DNA from 4 places in the Ensifer sp. 38_S197 genome. Region 3 is predicted to be linked to each of the others. Evidence: riboswitches for the same ligand, from Rfam matches in the RefSeq annotation. Region 3 holds a riboswitch; each other region holds the start of a gene.
What was found. A riboswitch is a leader RNA that binds a small molecule or an ion and turns the genes downstream of it on or off. The one in region 3 is predicted to bind cobalamin.
Positions count from the first base shown of each region.

Region 1: it holds a riboswitch for cobalamin, as region 3 does, so the genes downstream of both, AC1Z3V_RS30690 (CbtB domain-containing protein) here and AC1Z3V_RS28390 (DUF1636 family protein) in region 3, are expected to answer to the same signal.
Region 2: it holds a riboswitch for cobalamin, as region 3 does, so the genes downstream of both, bluB (5,6-dimethylbenzimidazole synthase) here and AC1Z3V_RS28390 (DUF1636 family protein) in region 3, are expected to answer to the same signal.
Region 4: it holds a riboswitch for cobalamin, as region 3 does, so the genes downstream of both, AC1Z3V_RS21405 (aromatic ring-hydroxylating oxygenase subunit alpha) here and AC1Z3V_RS28390 (DUF1636 family protein) in region 3, are expected to answer to the same signal.

Region 1 is NZ_JBXOVZ010000002.1:3,641,004-3,645,194, reverse strand. Features, by position in the region: gene AC1Z3V_RS30705 (glucoamylase family protein) at 1-521, shown strand, start outside; gene AC1Z3V_RS30700 (ferric iron reductase) at 522-1,367, shown strand; gene AC1Z3V_RS30695 (CbtA family protein) at 1,418-2,215, opposite strand; gene AC1Z3V_RS30690 (CbtB domain-containing protein) at 2,413-2,589, opposite strand; cobalamin riboswitch at 2,632-2,895, opposite strand; gene AC1Z3V_RS30685 (TetR/AcrR family transcriptional regulator) at 2,894-3,586, opposite strand; gene AC1Z3V_RS30680 (NAD(P)H-binding protein) at 3,685-4,191, shown strand, end outside.
Region 2 is NZ_JBXOVZ010000002.1:2,931,906-2,936,096, reverse strand. Features, by position in the region: gene AC1Z3V_RS27255 (phytanoyl-CoA dioxygenase family protein) at 45-1,238, shown strand; gene AC1Z3V_RS27250 (SDR family oxidoreductase) at 1,328-2,140, shown strand; cobalamin riboswitch at 2,246-2,457, shown strand; gene bluB (5,6-dimethylbenzimidazole synthase) at 2,504-3,247, shown strand; gene AC1Z3V_RS27240 (DUF2865 domain-containing protein) at 3,204-4,191, opposite strand, start outside.
Region 3 is NZ_JBXOVZ010000002.1:3,171,544-3,175,734, forward strand. Features, by position in the region: gene AC1Z3V_RS28380 (ABC transporter substrate-binding protein) at 1-906, opposite strand, end outside; gene AC1Z3V_RS28385 (ABC transporter ATP-binding protein) at 903-1,709, opposite strand; gene AC1Z3V_RS28390 (DUF1636 family protein) at 1,732-2,145, opposite strand; cobalamin riboswitch at 2,251-2,466, opposite strand; gene AC1Z3V_RS28395 (DUF1330 domain-containing protein) at 2,683-2,976, shown strand; gene aspT (aspartate-alanine antiporter) at 3,414-4,191, shown strand, end outside.
Region 4 is NZ_JBXOVZ010000002.1:1,724,133-1,728,323, reverse strand. Features, by position in the region: gene AC1Z3V_RS21410 (FAD-binding oxidoreductase) at 1-647, opposite strand, end outside; gene AC1Z3V_RS21405 (aromatic ring-hydroxylating oxygenase subunit alpha) at 649-1,893, opposite strand; cobalamin riboswitch at 1,998-2,202, opposite strand; gene AC1Z3V_RS21400 (DUF6656 family protein) at 2,506-3,105, shown strand; gene AC1Z3V_RS21395 (L-threonylcarbamoyladenylate synthase) at 3,185-4,159, shown strand.

The DNA of each region.
Region 1 (4,191 bases), 470 kb from region 3:
ACGCCCGGCGCGCCATTGCGTTGCAGCGCGACCATGCGCGCCGGAATTCGGGCCGCTTCGCCGGCTATGGCGAACAGCTCTGGGGGCTCAGTGCCTGTCACGCGCCGCGCGGCCGGCTGCGCCTTGCGGACGGACGCTGGCAGCGGCTTTTCGGCTACGCCAACCGGGGCGCGCCGTTCGGACTGGATGACGGCACGCTCGTGCCCTGGGCAGCGCCCGCCTGCCTGCCGTTCGATCCGGACGCGTCACGCGCGGCACTCAGCCATATCGCAGCCAGCTATCCCGGACTTCTGAAAGAGGGGCGCCTGCCGGGCGGCTTCAATCCGAGCCTTCCCGGCGATGGACCGGAAGGCTGGATCGACGAGCGCGTCGTCGGCCTTGACCAGGGGCTCGTCGTGATGATGATCGAGAATTGGCGGAGCGGCTTTGTCTGGAAGCTGACACGCAGCCTGCCGGCGATCCGGCGCGGTCTCGAACGCGCGGGATTTGAGGGCGGTTGGCTGGCGACGGAGACGGCATGAATGGGCGAGCGCCGGCAGACAGCAGAAACTGCAGGGAAATATCCGCCGCAGCTGCTGGCGGCGGTCGAGCGGTTGCGCACGCAGTTTCCTGACGCCGGGGTTTCGCTCGAAGTGGGCGAAAGCGCCTTCGGCACGCCGGGCGCCTTCTGGGCCATGGGCGGGGCAGGGGTGGAGCAGAGCCTTGCCTATCAGGACGTTTTCGCCATCGGCATGACGGACCGGATCCGCGCGGCGCATCTGATCGCCTTTTATAGTCGGCAACTGAGTGTGGTTCTCGGCGCATTCTATCTCGGGGCGGGGCTTCACGCAGAAATCGCCGGCATTCGCTTCGAGGACTGGGCTCGGCTGCACGAGGGGCGGGAGATTGCCGGCAAGCGCTATCATTTCCATCTTGGTCGGCTGACCGCGGTGCCGCAGGCGAGCGAAGGCGGCAGCACTTTCGAGCGCGGCTTCACCGCCCATCTGGCGCCGGTCGTCGCAGTCTTGAAACGGCGGACGGGGCTTTCCTCCGGAGCGCAGTGGCGGCTGGCGGCAGATTCGCTTGCCGGTGCCTTTCTGGAGATCGGGCGCGCGATCGGCGACGAGGCGCGCTGCATGGCCGAGGCGCTGGCCATCGTCAAAAGGCCCGGGTCGCGGCTGTTCTCGGAAGAACTCTGCTACGAGGAGATCTCGGCAATCGATCCGGCAAGCAGCGAGCGGCTGTCGCGCCAGTACAGGATACGCTGCGGTTGCTGCCTCTATTTCCGAGCGGAAGGTGGCAGCTTCTGCGACACCTGCGTGCTGCTCGAGCCGGACGATCGTCGCGAAAGGCTGGCAGCCCATCTCATGCAAAACGGCGGGGGCTGAACCCCGCCGCCTGCTTGTTCAGGTTCCCATGGAGCATGGGATCGGCCGGATCAGTTCGCCCTGGCGAAACGCTCGTTGATGAAGCCGGAAACGACGCCGAGCACGATCCAGAAGGCAAGCGTGGTGGCGAGGGCGGCGACGGCAAATTCGGCGCCGAGCACGGCCGGGACGTTGCTGGAAATATCGAGCGGTTGCGGTGCGCCGTAGACATGCGGCGCGGCGATCAGCGCGAGGCCGACGACCTTTGCGACGATCTCCTCGCGCAGGACGACGAGATAGAGGCCGATGGCTGAGAGGGCGACGGTTGCCAGCCACCACGTCTGGCGATCGCCGAGCTCGGCGGCCGGGAAGCCCGGCAATTCCGGCGGCAGGCCGATCGCCGGCAACATGTGCACCGCGAGCCAGCCGCAGGCGCCCCAGAGCGCACCGTTCCTCAGCGTGATCGGATAGCCGATCACCAGGCTGACGCCGGCCAGCAGCAGGCCGAAGCCGGAGCCGGTGACGAGGTTCGCCATCAGCGTGCCCGAGAAGCGGCTGAGGCCGAACATGATGCCGCCTTCCTCGTGTTCGCCCTCATGGGCATAGGCCGGCGTGATCGGCGACAGCGCATCGAGCACTGCGCCGAGCGGCGAGACCGCCTTCAGCGACGAATGCTGATCGTGCCCTTCTGCGGCCGGCTGCGCCGCCCCCGGCTGGCCGGCGGGCTGCTCGGTGGTCGCCGGAGCCTCGCCTTCGAATTGTTCCGCATGCAGGATCAGCGGCGTAACCCGGAGTTCCTGGGCGCCGGTCATGAAGACGCCGGCAATCAGTCCAGCCACGATCGCGGCCAGAAGCGTTCTGACAATCATGTCGAATTCCCTCGATAACGACAAAAGCCACGCACTCTGGCGTGGTTTGCAAGCCTTTTCGTTCTTTCTGCCGTGCGGATGAACCTGGTGTGCCGGACGAACCGGCATGCACAAACACCGACATCCGGCACAGGCCGGATGCGTTCAGGTCCGCAGACACGTGGATGCGGAACGTGAGCTACGTTCCGAGACATCGTTTAGTGGCAGGGGAAGCCGTAGGAATGGCGGGTGTCGTGCGCGGTGTCGTGCAGCACGGCCGAATTGGCAAGGCCGGCGCCGAAGACGAGGAATGCGCCGATGAGAAGCGCGATGACGCCAGCGGTCAGACGATCGCTGAGGGAGAGCGGGGTGCTCGAAATAGTAGACGTAGCCATGACAACCTCCGTGATGGCATCGGGAAATTCCCGGTGTGGGCCCTATGCCCGTATCGAGTGGCAGGTTTCCTGGCTCACGGCGCTGGGCGGAATGCCCGGGATCTGCCTCGCCTTCCCAGTCCGACCACCCTCTCGGGGTCTCTTCCAGTGGCTTCTCCCGGATCGCTCCGGAACGGCAAGATCGACGTCGCTCTACAGTCGCGGGGTCGGCCGTGATTTGAATGCCCAGCTTGGGTCCATCCGTCACGTTCCCGTTTACTCCCGACACACGTTCGCGTCTCGGGAACCAATCGATCCCTGATGATTATGAGCGTGTCATGGCGTTGTCAATTGAGCCTGCGCCGCCGGCCGCTTCATCAGCGACAAAATCGCGAAGGATCATCTGCTTGTAGGCCTCGACGATGCGGTTGCCCTCGGCGCGGTCGACCGAGATTGCGAGCCGCATCGTGCATTCGCCGAGATACATGATCAGGAACGCGGCCTCGTCGATCGCAGCGCGTGGGCGTTGCGGCTGGAGCCGGGCGAGGACATCGGCGAGCAGACGGCCGGTCATGCGGCTTTCTTCCAGTTCGATCTGTCTCAGCGTCTTGTCGGCCTGCATCGCCGACCAGATGTCGCGCATCACCGGTTCGGCGAGGAACATGTCGTAATAGGTATCGAAGAGCGCGCCGAAGGCGTCGCGCAGTTCTGCCATCGACGTCACCTTGGCGAATTCGCCCTCGATGCACTCGCGGGAATAGGCGTTGTAGCGCTCGGCGAGCGTGCGCACGATCGCCGCCTTGTCCGGGAAATACTGATACAGCGATCCGATCGAAATTCCTGCCTTTTCCGCCACTTCGCTCATGCGCATGGCATCGCTGCCCTTCTCGGCGATGAGCACGGAGGCGCAGGTGAGGATGTGCTCGACGCGCTCCCGGCTGCGCTTCTGGCTGGGCGTGCGGCGCAGCGCAGTGTCGTCGTCGCCTGCAATCGGCAGGGTGCCTGTCGGCTCAATCATGAGTAATCCTCACATTTTGTCTTGACTCCCAAAATACGAGGATTTATCACATTTGCAAATGTGAGGATTACTCATATTTAAAACCAGGAGGAAAGATCATGTCTGGCAAGGTTACACTGGTGCTGGGTGGTACGGGCAAGACGGGGCGCCGCGTTGCGGAGCGGCTGCGCGCCAAGGGTGTCACGGTGCGCATCGGCGCGCGCTCGGCCAAGCCGCCCTTCGACTGGAACGACGAGACGACCTGGGCGCCGGTGCTCGAGAATGTCGAGCGCATCTATGTCAGCTATCAGCCGGATCTCGCCGTGCCCGGCGCGGTCGAGGCGATCCGCCGCTTTTCCGCGCTTGCGGTCCGTTCCGGTATCAAGCGCCTCGTGCTGCTTTCGGGGCGCGGCGAGGACGCGGCGCAGGCGACCGAACGCGAATTGCAGGCATCGGGCGCCGACTGGACGATCATTCGGGGGAGCTGGTTCTTCGAGAATTTCAGCGAAGCCTTCCTGATGGATGCGGTTCGCGGCGGCATGATCTACCTGCCGCCGGACGCGGTCACCGAACCGTTTGTCAGCGCCGATGACATCGCCGATGTCGCCGTGCTTGCGCTCCTCGAC
Region 2 (4,191 bases), 240 kb from region 3:
GCCTATGTTCGTGCTCATCAAGATGTTCCAGGGGAGGAAACGGGATGAAGACCGACAACGGTGCGAGGCAGCGGGTGGAGCGTGTCTGGCTCACGGAGGAGGCCTGCGATATCGAGGCGTTCCGGGCGGAAGTCGAACGGCGCACCAACCTGGCCGACTATCCCTATGCTTCAGGCTGCGACAAGAACGTGCTCGTCTACAACAGCGCCGACCTGATTGCCGCCTGTGACAATGCCGAAACGCGGCGAGCGGTGCTTGCCGAAATCTGTGAAGCGCTGGCAACCGGCCCGGGTGTGGCGGTCTTCAAGCGCGCCTTCGCCGATACGGCCGCAATCGACGTCGCGAGCGCCGTCTTCGACGGGATCATCGAGGAGCAGCATCGCAGCAACAGCGGCGGCGGTGATCACTTCGCCAAGCCCGGCGCCAACGATCGCATCTGGAACTCGCTGGAAAAACACTGCCTGAAGGCGCCCGAGAATTTTGCGGCCTACTATGCCAATGCGATCATAGCGCTCGTCAGCGAGGCCTGGCTCGGGCCGAACTATCAGATGACGGCGCAGGTGAACCGCGTCAATCCGGGCGGCGCGGCGCAATCGGCACACCGGGACTACCATCTCGGCTTCCAGACCTCCGCGGTTATCGAGCGATATCCGGTTCATGTGCACAAGCTTTCGCCGATGCTGACGCTGCAAGGCGCGGTCGCCCATTGCGACATGCCGCTCGAAAGCGGGCCGACGCTGTTCCTGCCCTATAGCCAGACCTATGTGCCGGGCTATCTGGCGCTCAACCGGCCGGAGTTCCGCGCCTATTTCGACGAGCACCACGTGCAGCTTCCGCTCGAAAAGGGCGATGTCGTCTTCTTCAACCCTGCGCTCTTCCATGCCGCCGGCAACAATCGCTCCGCCGATATCCGCCGCGTCGCCAATCTCCTGCAGGTGTCCTCGGCTTTCGGTCGGGCGATGGAGACGGTCGACCGGCTGACGATGAGCGCGACGCTCTACCCAGCCTTGAAGACGTTGCTGGCGAAGGGCAAGCTGACCGAGGCGGAAGCCGCCAACGCCATTGCATCCTGCGCCGAGGGCTATTCGTTTCCGACCAATCTCGACCGGGATCCGCCGCTCGGCGGCCTGGCGCCGAAGACGCAGGCGCAGTTGATGCGCGAGGCACTGGCCGCGGGAACGAGCGAGCAGGACTTTCAAGCGGCACTCGATGCACAGGCACGGCGCAAGCTGAGCTGACGGTTCAGTCTCACATTTGACGGGTTCCCGATGCGCTGCGCTCGGGGCCCGTACCTGTTTCACACGATCATTTCCGAGGGAGGAATTCGATGAAAGGACAGATGCAAGGCAAGATCGCCATCGTCACCGGTGGCACGCAAGGACTGGGCGCAGCGATTGCCGGCCTTTTCGCCGAACGCGGCGTCGCTGGCATCGTCATTTGCGGGCGCAATGCCGCCAAGGGGCGCGCGAAGGCGGAGGAAATCGGCAAGGCCAGCGGCGCGAAGGTCGTCTATGTCGAGGCCGATCTTGAAAAGGTGGAGCACGCGCGGAAGGTCGTTGCCGCCTGCGATGCGGAGTTCGGCCGGGTCGATGCGCTGGTCAATGCTGCGGCCATTACCGATCGCGGCACGATCCTCGACACGACACCGGAGCTCTTCGACCGGATGTTCGCCATCAATGTAAGGGCGCCCTTCTTCCTGATGCAGGAAACGGTGAAGGTGATGCGGCGCGAGCGGACCGAAGGCACGATCGTCAATATCGGTTCCATGTCGGCGATGGCCGGGCAGCCCGTCATCGCGGCCTATTGCGCGTCGAAAGGGGCTCTCGAAACGCTGACCAAGAACACGGCCTACGCGCTGTTACGCAACCGCATCCGCGTCAACGGCCTGAATATCGGCTGGATGGCATCCGAAGGCGAAGATCGCATCCAGCGCGAGTTTCACGGAGCCGCCGCGGACTGGCTCGAAAAGGCGGCCGCCAGCCAACCGTTCGGCAGGCTCGTCGATCCGGTGGAGGTGGCGCGCGCCTGCGCCTATCTTTCTTCGGCCGAATCCGGGCTGATGACCGGATCGATGATCTGCTTCGACCAGTCGGTCTGGGGCGGCTATGACGGTTCGCCGCATCCGGTGGCGCCGCTTTAGATCACGGTGATCGATCCTTATAAGTAGAGCGGGATGCGGGCGGAAAACCGCCGGCACTTTTCCTCATCCCGCCCTGACGGGTGCTTGTCTTTCCCAGGCGGCTGTGCCCTTATGGCGCCGTCAGGTGCCCGCGCGAGCGGGAGAATCGGGAATCCGGTGTCATTCCGGAACGTGCCCAACGCTGTGACGGGGACGGTTGCCTCTCGAAGTGCCTTGAATTGATTCAAGGTTTTGCCACTGGATCTTCAAGCGATCTGGGAAGGTGGGGCGACCGGTTGAACCGAAGTCAGAAGACCGGCCTGGCGAGATAGACCGAACCCCGCGTGGACGGCGGGAGGTTTTCGCATTGTTGGGGATCGAACGATGCTGACTGAACCGAAGGGCGGCCTTGCGGCTGCCGGTGCCTTTTCGCTGGAAGAGCGGGAGGCCGTCTACCGCGCCATCGAAACACGCCGCGACGTGCGCGATGAATTCCTGGACAAGCCTTTGCCCGACGAACTGGTGAAGCGGCTGCTGACGGCGGCGCACAGCGCGCCGTCCGTGGGTCTCATGCAGCCCTGGAACTTCGTGCTGGTGCGGGCGCCGGAAACGCGCGAACGCATCTGGCAGGCCTTTCGCCGTGCCAATGACGAGGCGGCGCTGATGTTTGCGGAGGAGCAACAGGCCAAGTATCGATCACTGAAGCTCGAAGGCATTCGCAAGGCGCCGCTCAGCATCTGCGTCACCTGTGATCGCACGCGCGGTGGCGCCGTCATTCTCGGCCGCACGCACAATCCGCAGATGGATGTCTACTCGACGGTTTGCGCCGTGCAGAACCTGTGGCTTGCGGCGCGCGCTGAAGGGGTCGGCGTCGGCTGGGTCAGCATCTTCCACGAGGCGGAAGTCAAGGCGATCCTCGGCGTCCCCGATCATATCGAGATCGTTGCGTGGCTCTGCCTCGGCTATGTCGATCGTCTCTATCAGCAGCCCGAGCTGGCGGTGAAAGGATGGCGCCAGCGCCTGCCGCTGGAAGAACTGGTCTTCGAGGAAGGCTGGGGAACTGCAGCGACGGATCGTACCGACATCAATTCTGGACCGGTTGATAGGCCGGTCCCTTCGGGTGCTTGAGGTCGATCGAGGTTTCTTCGTTGGGCAGGAAGGTCGGGCCGACGACGCGCACCTTGTTCTTGGATGGGTCGTATGGGCGCTCCTCGGGCGGCGCCTTAGCGGTCGTGGCATCTGCCGGTTTCTTGGTTTCGATGACCACGATTGACGACTGGTCATCGCCGGTCATCGTACCGGTCGCTTTCGGCGAGGTCGCGGCCGTCTGCGGTATCTGGCAGCCGCACATGCCGGGTTTGCTGATGCCGCGGGTGCGATAGGCGAAGGCATTGGGCATTTCGGTATAGGGCCGGCCGGTCACGGCCGAGACCATCTGTTCGCTCTCCTCCGTGTTGAGGTCGTGGAAGTAGAGCTCCGTTTCGGCGCCAGGGCAGCGCGCCCGGCAGGCCTGTTCGTCACGCGGGAAGTCGGCGGGTGTCGCATCCGAAGAGATCGGGAAGAAGGCGCCGTCGCAGGTGCGCACGCACATGGTCCGCAACGTCCCGCGATAGTAGCCGTCCTGCGGCGCATAACCGTCTTCGCCCTGCCCAAGCATTGGCCCGTAGGCGTCGTCAGGCGGCAGATCGGCGATGATGTTGCGGTGCGTCTCCGGCTCTTCGGGTTCGACGCTCGCAAAATAGTCGCGGTCGCTGTAGCAGCCGTTGATCTCGAGCGCGGCGACGATACGGCGACGGGTGTCTTCGCTGCCGCCGGCGACGATCTGCTCACGCTCCGATTTCAGCATGCGCAGGTTGTCTTCCATCTCGGCGATGAGGCTGTCGAGCTCGCTGCAGGTGTCGGGGTCTCCGCCGTCGAAGGTGGCGACGCTGCCGCCACCGCAGCCCGCGCGCCGGCGATCGTTCTTCGCCCGGCGCAACTCGATGTTCTGGCGTGAGATGGCGCTGGCATAGTCGCGGGCGTCGGCATTGCTGGCGACGATGTCGGACATTTGCGCAAGCCGGGTGTTCAGC
Region 3 (4,191 bases):
GACGTTGCGCGGCCCCGGCGTCGCCTCGACATAATCGAGCACCACGAAGCGGTCGTTCCGGACCGCATCGACATTGGCAAAGGCCGGATTGTTCTTCATGTAGGCGATCTTGTCCTCGGCCTTCACCTCGCCGTAGTTGACGATGACCACGACCTCCGGATTGCGATCGATCACCGGCTCCCAGGAGACTTCCACCCAGCTCTTGTCGACATCGTCCATGATGTTGGTGCCACCGGCGGCCTCGATCATCGCCGTCGGGATGCCGAAACGGCCCGAGGTGAACGGCTTTTCCTCGCCGGAATCATAGACGAAGACGCGGGTCGGCTTGTCGCGGCCGGCAGTGGCCTTGGCGATCTCGGCGAGCTGGCTGCGATAACCCGCGACCAGCGCCTCGGCCCGATCCTCGACGCCGAAGATGCGTCCGAGATTGAGCAGATCGACGAACATGTCGTCCATCGAGGGTTTTTCCCTGGCCATGACATGGACGCAGGACTCGGTGAGTTCGTAGACATTGATCTTGAAGGGGGCCAGCGTCTCGGGCGTCACCTCGCCGCCGACCTTCATGCCGTAGTTCCAGCCGGCGAAGAAGAAATCGGCATCGGCGTTGAGGAGCACTTCCTTGGTCGGATATTTCTCCGAGAGCTCCGGCAGTTCCTTCACCCCCTCGCGCAGCTTTTCATCCAGCGTCTTCCAGCCGGAAACGCCGGTGTAGCCGACCATGCGGTCCTGCAGTTTCAAGGCCAGCATCATCTCGACCAGATTGACGTCGTTGGCGATCGCCCGTTTCGGCGCGGCATCGAAGGTGACCTCGCGGTTGCAGCTCTTGACCGTGACCGGATAGGCGAGCGCGGGCGTGGCGGCGGCGAGGAGAAACAGGAAGGTAGAGGAGGCAATATTGATCTTCATGAAATGGATCCCTGTCGAGGAAGTGAAAAGGAAAAGCGCGCACTGCCGGCGGCGGCAGTGCCGTGGGCGGTGGCGGTGACGCCGAAGGCGGTGGAGAGCGCCCGCGGGCTCAGCACTTCCTCGGGCGTTCCAAAGGCGGTCAGGCGCCCCGCCGTCACGATCGCCACGTCGGTTGCGAATTCGGCGGCGAGATTGATGTCGTGCAGCGTCGACACGATCGTCAGCTTCAGCGTCTGCAGCAGCTCGAGGATTTCAAGCTGGTGGCGGATGTCGAGGTGGTTGGTCGGCTCATCCAGGATGATGATGCGCGGCTCCTGGGCAAGCGCCCGGGCGATCAGCACCCGCTGCTTTTCGCCGCCCGAGAGCGTCGAGAACTGGCGGCCGGCGAGATGGGCGAGATCGAGATGGGAGAGCGCATGCTGCACGCGCTCGCGGTCCGTGTCGGTCCAGCCGTTGAGCCCTTCCCGCCGCGGGATACGCCCCATCATCACCACGTCGCGCACGCTGAAGGGAAAATCGCCGGGCATTTCCTGCAGCACGACGGCGATCGTCTTTGCCGCTTCGCGCGCCGAGATCGACCAGAGGTCGACGCCGCCGATTTTGATACGGCCCGCATTCGGCTGCACCGCCCGGTAAAGGCAGCGCAGGAGCGAGGTCTTGCCCGCCCCGTTCGGCCCGAGGATCGCAAGCCGGCTGCCCGCCTCGATCGCGAAGTCCATGCCGTCGACCAGCTTCAGCCCCGGGCGCGGCCCCCAGCAAAGCCCCTCGACGCGAAGTGCGGCTCCTGTTGCCGTGCAGGTCATGGTCTCATCCCTCCCCGCGCTGTCATTGGAAGTGGCCCGCAACGTCTTCGGAGACGAGCATCGCCGCCGGGATGCGGGCAAGCGTCTTGCCTTCAAGCCCGCGCGGCCGGTCAGCGGCACGCGCCATGCCGTCGCCGCGCTCGGCATGGGCGGCGGCAAAGCGGACGAGATCGTCGATATCCTCCTCTGGCGTAATGCCGCCAAAGAGATAGGTCGCCTTGCCCGTCGCCTGGAAGGCGATGGTGCAGGGTCGCGTGCAGGCCGCCATGCAGACCGTGCCGGCGATCGAGAAATCGCGACCGAGCGGCTCGCCGAGCGCGGCAATGCTGCGGTTGAGACGCTTTATGAGCTCGGCGCCGGGCATGCACGGGCCACCGGTAAAGCGGCAATCGGTGGAGACCGTTATCTTGTGCTGTCGGGAAGTCGTCTCGGCCATGTTCTCTCTCCGTGGGACTGACGGCAAGAGATGGCGAAACGGCAGGACGACGGATGACCGTCGCTTGGAAGCCAGTTCTTTTCCATCGGAACACCCCGTCCGTTGTGGTTGATCGGTTCGATGGCAGGTCTCCTGGCTCGCGGGTCGCGGCGCATCCACGTCTTCCCGGCTTGTCGCCAGTGACATGGTGTGAATGCGCTTTCCGCTCACAGTTGCGGGGGCAGCCACGGTTTCGGTCCCGTCAGGGTCGTCCGTTCCGTGTTCCCTTTTCAGCCGCTTCCGCATTTCCGCGGATGCAGCACCATCAACGCCTTCCTCGCATGAATCGCTGGATGAAACAACTGCTGGGGGCATGGGCTCCGGATCTATCAACATGCGGCGTTTCGTCATGCGGGACTGTTATAAAATAACATTACAAAGATCAATGCGAAAATTGGCGGTCAGCCCTTCAGCTGCTTTCTCCGGGGCAAGGACATCGCTGGCGGGGCACGAATGGCGTATCCTTGATCTTTGGCTTGCGCGGAAAGGAGCTCTGTCATGGCGGCCTATTTGATCGCGGATGTCGAAATCACGGATGCCGCGGCGTTTGAACAATACATCCAGGAAGTGCCGGCGACGGAGGCGCGCTATGGTGGCCGCTATCTCGGCCGCGGCGGCGCGACCCAGGTCCTCGAGGGCGACTGGGAGCCGCACCGGCTCGTCATCGTCGAGTTCCCGGACATGCAGGCCTTGCTCTCCTGGTACCAATCGCCGGAATATCAACGCCTGAAGACGATCCGCGAGCGCTGTGCCAAGACACGGATCATGACGCTGGAAGGTGTCGCCACCTGAAGCGGAGCGCAAGACTGCCGCAAACGCCAGCCTTTACCGTCACGTCGAGCTTCGCGGCGCACGGATGTAGCCGCTGCCGGGCCATGTGCTCCGGATCCATCGACATGGGCCGTTCGTCATGTGTTTCCGTCACGAGCTGACGTGACGGAGTGCAACATCAGAGTTGAATAACCGGCGAAATTTGCCGCGACGCGGCGCGCCCGCGGATCGGAGCAGAAGCGCGGCCGCGCCCCCCGCTTCGCCCCGCACTGCGCCCGAAATCCCCGAAGTTTAACGTACGTTACGTCCGCGTAACCCTATGGCCGTTGAGAAAACCAGCAGCCGAAGCGACAATTCACGAGGCTAGCATCGGGCATCGACAAGCCACCGAAAATCAACCTAGCCGCGCAAGTCCCGAAATGAAGTGATGGCAACTCAACTTTCTACAGGGGATGGCAGTGAACCCAATTGACTTCTTCGTCGAGACGCTTCGGACCTATCCTCCCGTTGCCGTCTTCCTCGCCCTCGGCATCGGTTTCCTGATCGGCCCCATCAAGGTCGCGGGCTTCAATCTCGGAAACGTCACCGCCACGCTTCTTGCGGGCGTTCTCATCGGGCAGCTCGGCATCCAGGTTTCCGGTGACCTGAAATCCACCTTGTTCCTGATCTTTCTGTTCGCCGTCGGTTACGGTGTCGGCCCGCAATTCGTGCGGGGCTTGAGCACCGACGGTCCGAAGCAGATCGCCTTTGCGCTCTCCGTCCTGGTGCTCTGCCTCATCGTTCCCTATCTCTGCGCGCTGATCGCCGGGCTGCCGCTCGGCTACGGCGCCGGCATGTATGCCGGCTCGCAGACGATCTCGGCCGCGATCGGCGTTGCGACCGACCAGATCAATTCGCTCGGGCTGACGCCGGAGCAGGCCAAGACCTTTGCCGACCAGATCCCGATCGCCTATGCGGTGACCTATATCTGGGGCACGATCGGCTCCGCGATCATCCTCGCCCAGCTCGGGCCCAGGCTTCTCGGCATCGACCTTCCGGCGGCTTGCAAGGAATATGAGGCAAAGCTCGGCGGCGGCTCCGAAAACAGCGAGCCGGGCATCACCCGCGCCTATCACGATTTCGGGCTCCGGGCCTATCGCATCGATCAGGCGAGCGGCCTCACCGGAACGCCGGTCAGGAACCTGCTTCCCGGCATCCGCGTCTATGTCGAGCGCTTGCGCCGCGGCAACGAGATCA
Region 4 (4,191 bases), 1.4 Mb from region 3:
GGAGCGAGCAACGGCAACTTGGCACCGTCGATGCGGCCACGCAGGCCATGCCAACCGTGGCGCGCCTCATGTCCCTCGACGATGAAGCCGAGGTTCAGCCCGGACATCTGCGTTGCCAGGACTTCGAGCTCCGAGCGGAACAAAAGATCCTCCGGCCGACGGGCGCAGGAGATGAAGGTGACGTCCGTCTCCGGCACGCAGTCCGCCATCCAGCGGGTCATCGACATCATCGGCGTGATGCCGGAGCCGGCCGAGATGAACAGGTACTTATCGCCCGGATGGCGGACGAAGCTGAAATCGCCGAGCGGCCCGAAGGCCCTCAGCTTCATGCCGGGCTTGAGATGGTCGAACATCCAGCGGGTGCCGATGCTGTCGGCCTGTGCCTTCACCGTGACCGCGATCGAGAGCGGCCGCGATGGCGTCGACGACAGGGTATAGGTGCGCATGACCGGTTCGTCCGCGACCGGCAGTTCGAGCGTCACGAACTGGCCGGGCAGGTAGCGAAACCAGGCTGGCTTCTCCGCGCGGAAGGTGAAGGTGATGACGTCGGCGGTCTCGACGACCGCCGACGTGCATTCGAGCATCTGCTGCCGGTCGATCCAGACATGCAGTTCGTCGAAATGGTGGAAGGAGGGTGCCATCTGCATGTCAGGCGACCTTCGACAACGGAGCCGCATCGCCCTCGAGGCGCTGCTCCATGAACTTGCAGTACCATTCGACGAACTGCATTACGCCGCCTTCATGCTCCGGCGAATAGGGGCCGGATTCATAGGCCGGCGACCGGATGCCGAAGGCGTTTTCCTCGACGATCTGGCGATCCTGGTCGTTGGTCTCGGTCCAGACATGGGTCAGGTCATCGAGTGTATAGTCGACGCCTTCGACCGCATCCTTGTTGACCAGCCACTTCGTCGTCACTTGCGTGAGCTCCGGCCCGAGCGGCAGCACGCGGAAGGTGATGGCGTGATCGGAAAGCACATGGTTCCAGGTGGTCGGGTAATGGAACATCAGGAGCGTGCCGATCTGCTTCTGCCGGACATCGGCTGACAGCGCGCGTTTAACGGCGGGCGCACCCGACATCGTATAGCTTTCGGCATCATCGACCAGCGGCATGCGCGCGGCGCGGAACTGGCCGGTCGGCGACATCCGGAACTCGCTCGGCAGGCCCTCTGCCTCGCATTTCGCCCAGTGAGCGGCAATCACCGGATCGTCCTTGGCGCCCTGCACCCCGGTCGCGGTCGGCGCTTCCGGATATGTGCGGCAGAGTTCAGGGTGATTGGCGGCGCAATGGTAGCACTCGCGGTTGTTTTCCCAGACGAGCTTCCAGTTGCCCTTCTCGATGATGGTGCTTTCGAAGGCAACCTTGGTCTCCCCAAGCCGGTGGGGAGCGAGATAGGGGGTGACCAGTTCACGGAAGGCCGCGAAATCCGCCGGTGTCTCCGACAGGTTGATGAAGATGTAGCCGCCGACCGTCTCGCAGTGGATCGGTTTCAGGCTGTGGGCCGCCTTGTCGAAGTCCTCGCCCATCTGGCGCGCGAAGAGCAGCGAGCCATCGAGTTCGTAAGTCCACTGATGATAGGGACAGACGAGCTTCGCCGAGGACCCCTTGTGCTGCGTGCAGACGCGGGAACCGCGGTGCCGGCAGGAATTGTGGAGCGCGCGGATCGTACCCTGGCGATCGCGGGTGACGACGACGGGAAAATCGCCGACCTGGACGGTGAAATAGTTGCCGGCCCGCGGGATCTCGCAGTCATGGCCGATGAACAGCCAGTCCTTGTACCAGATGTTTTCCAGATCCTGCCGGTAATAGTCGGGATCGATGTAGAAGGCCCGATCGAGGCTGTAGCCGTCACGCCGGCCCTTCAGCTTGCGAAGCATATCGGTCTTGGTATCCATGTCCTGTCCTCATGCGCCATGTTTCGGAGAGGCAGGACAGGAACCCGCACGGGCGCGCACCCATGCGTTTCAGGCTCCGATCCGGCTGCCCGCCGCAACCCGTTACGGTTATGTCCGTCAAGGCTGGTTTCCGGGCTCAGGAGCCGTCCTTTGCGGACCAGCCCGGCGCCTTCCCGGACGGAACCGTCCAGTGGCCTTTTGCCGAGGCTTTCGCTCCACCACCGTTGCGGGGGCAGCGCCGGGATTTGACCGGCTTCCCAATTCTCCGCCTTCCCCTCGGAAGACGACACCTTGAGCAAGGATATGTAAGCGCGGAAGGCACCCTGGCAGGCGCCGGATAGCGACATCCAATTCCAGAATGACGACACAGTGGAAACCGTCCCCCTTGAACGGAGTCGAAAATTTTTCTATTTATAAACAGATAGATAGATCAAATATTGGGCATATGCCACTTTTCGCGGCCGATATGGCGCAGGCACGGGAAGACTTCGCCCGTTTGCGACATTTTCATGAAAGTGCCGGCGCATCTTCCGCCAACGAAAGGAAATCCTTCATTAACCATAAGGCACTAGGCTTGCCGGCGGACGAAGATGTCCGGCAGGCAGATGGCGCATGGCAAAATTCAGATATTACGACGCAGCGGCCGAGAAGCCGCCGGCCGTCGTGCCGAAGACGGCGGTTCACAGCGAGTTCCTGCGCACCGGCAGGATCAACCGCCGGCAATGGGCGCCGAGCGAACGACGGTATCTGAGTTATGAGGAAGTCGCGGACAGAACCGCCAAGAAGCTCGCGACCGCCGGCGACACGACGCACAAGCGGATCAACGGCTTTCACGCCTCGATCCAGTTCCCGAAGCTGATCTTCCACCGCACGCTCGTCGGCAAGCCGCATCTCGGCTATTGCCATGTGACGGCGGCGCGGACGGCGGTCACGCCTTCCAAGTACATCACCTGGTCGTTCTATTTCGCCAATTTCTTCAGCGACCTTGGTGACGAGACCCATTTCTTCGACCGCATCCAGAGCGGCTATTCCCGCATGTATTTTGCCGTCGCGATCGAGCCGAGCGCCGAAGACGGACAGATGGTCATCAACCGCAACGTCCGCGACAACGGACTGCTCTTTCGCACCGACGACCCCAAGGTTGCTCTCAAGAACGTGCTGATGCTGGGTGCCCGGGACGACGCGCTGCGCCGCATCATCCGCAGCCTCTGAGCCAGTAACCGTTTCCCGCAAAGAAAATCGTTCTGTTTTCCCGGCACGTCCGCTAAGGAAGCGGCGGAAAGGAAACGGCATGGCAGAGATCATCGACACGGGCATTGAACCGGACCGCGCAATCGAACGCGCCTGCGCCGTTCTTGCCGAAGGCGAGCCGGTCGCCATTCCCACCGAAACCGTCTATGGCCTTGCCGCCGACGCGACCAACCCCGATGCGATCAGCCGCATCTACGAGATGAAGGGCCGGCCGCGTTTCAATCCGCTGATCTCGCATGTTTCCGACATGGCCATGGCCGAGGCTCATGTGCGCTTCGACCCCGTGTCCCGACGCCTGGCGGAAGCATTCTGGCCCGGCCCCCTGACATTGATCCTGCCGCAGCGGCCTGAGAGCACCGTGCATGCACTCGCCTCGGCCGGCCTCGACACGCTTGGCATCCGCATGCCCGACGGCTTCTCGCGGCGGGTGATCGCACGGTTCGGGCGACCGCTCGCCGCGCCCAGCGCCAATACCTCGGGCAAGATCAGCCCGACCAGTGCGGCCCATGTCGACGCCGATCTCGGCGAGAAACTGAAGCTGATCCTCGATGCCGGCCCGGCCGAAATCGGCCTGGAGTCCACGATCATCAAGGTCGACGGCGACGAGATCCGGCTGCTGCGCCCGGGCGGTCTGGATGCCGCCGAGATCGAGCGCCTGCTCGATCGTCCGGTGATCCGACCGGAAACGGCGGGCGCAACGATCGAGGCGCCGGGCATGCTGGCCTCCCATTACGCGCCGGGCGCTGCCGTGAGGCTTGATGCCACCGATGTGCGCAGCGGTGAGGCGCTGATCCGCTTCGGTGGCGACCGGATCGCCAACGAGGAACAAGCGGCCGTGGTTCTCGATCTCAGCCCGACCGGAAGTCTTCGCGAAGCGGCAGCCAATCTCTTCGACTACATGAAGCGCGCGGACGCCAGCGGCGCTGCGACGATCGCCTTCGGGCCGATCCCTTCGGAAGGGTTGGGAGAAGCGATCATCGATCGGCTGCAGCGGGCGGCGGCACCGCGCGGGTGAGCTTGCGTGCGGCATCTCCTCCGCACCGCGAT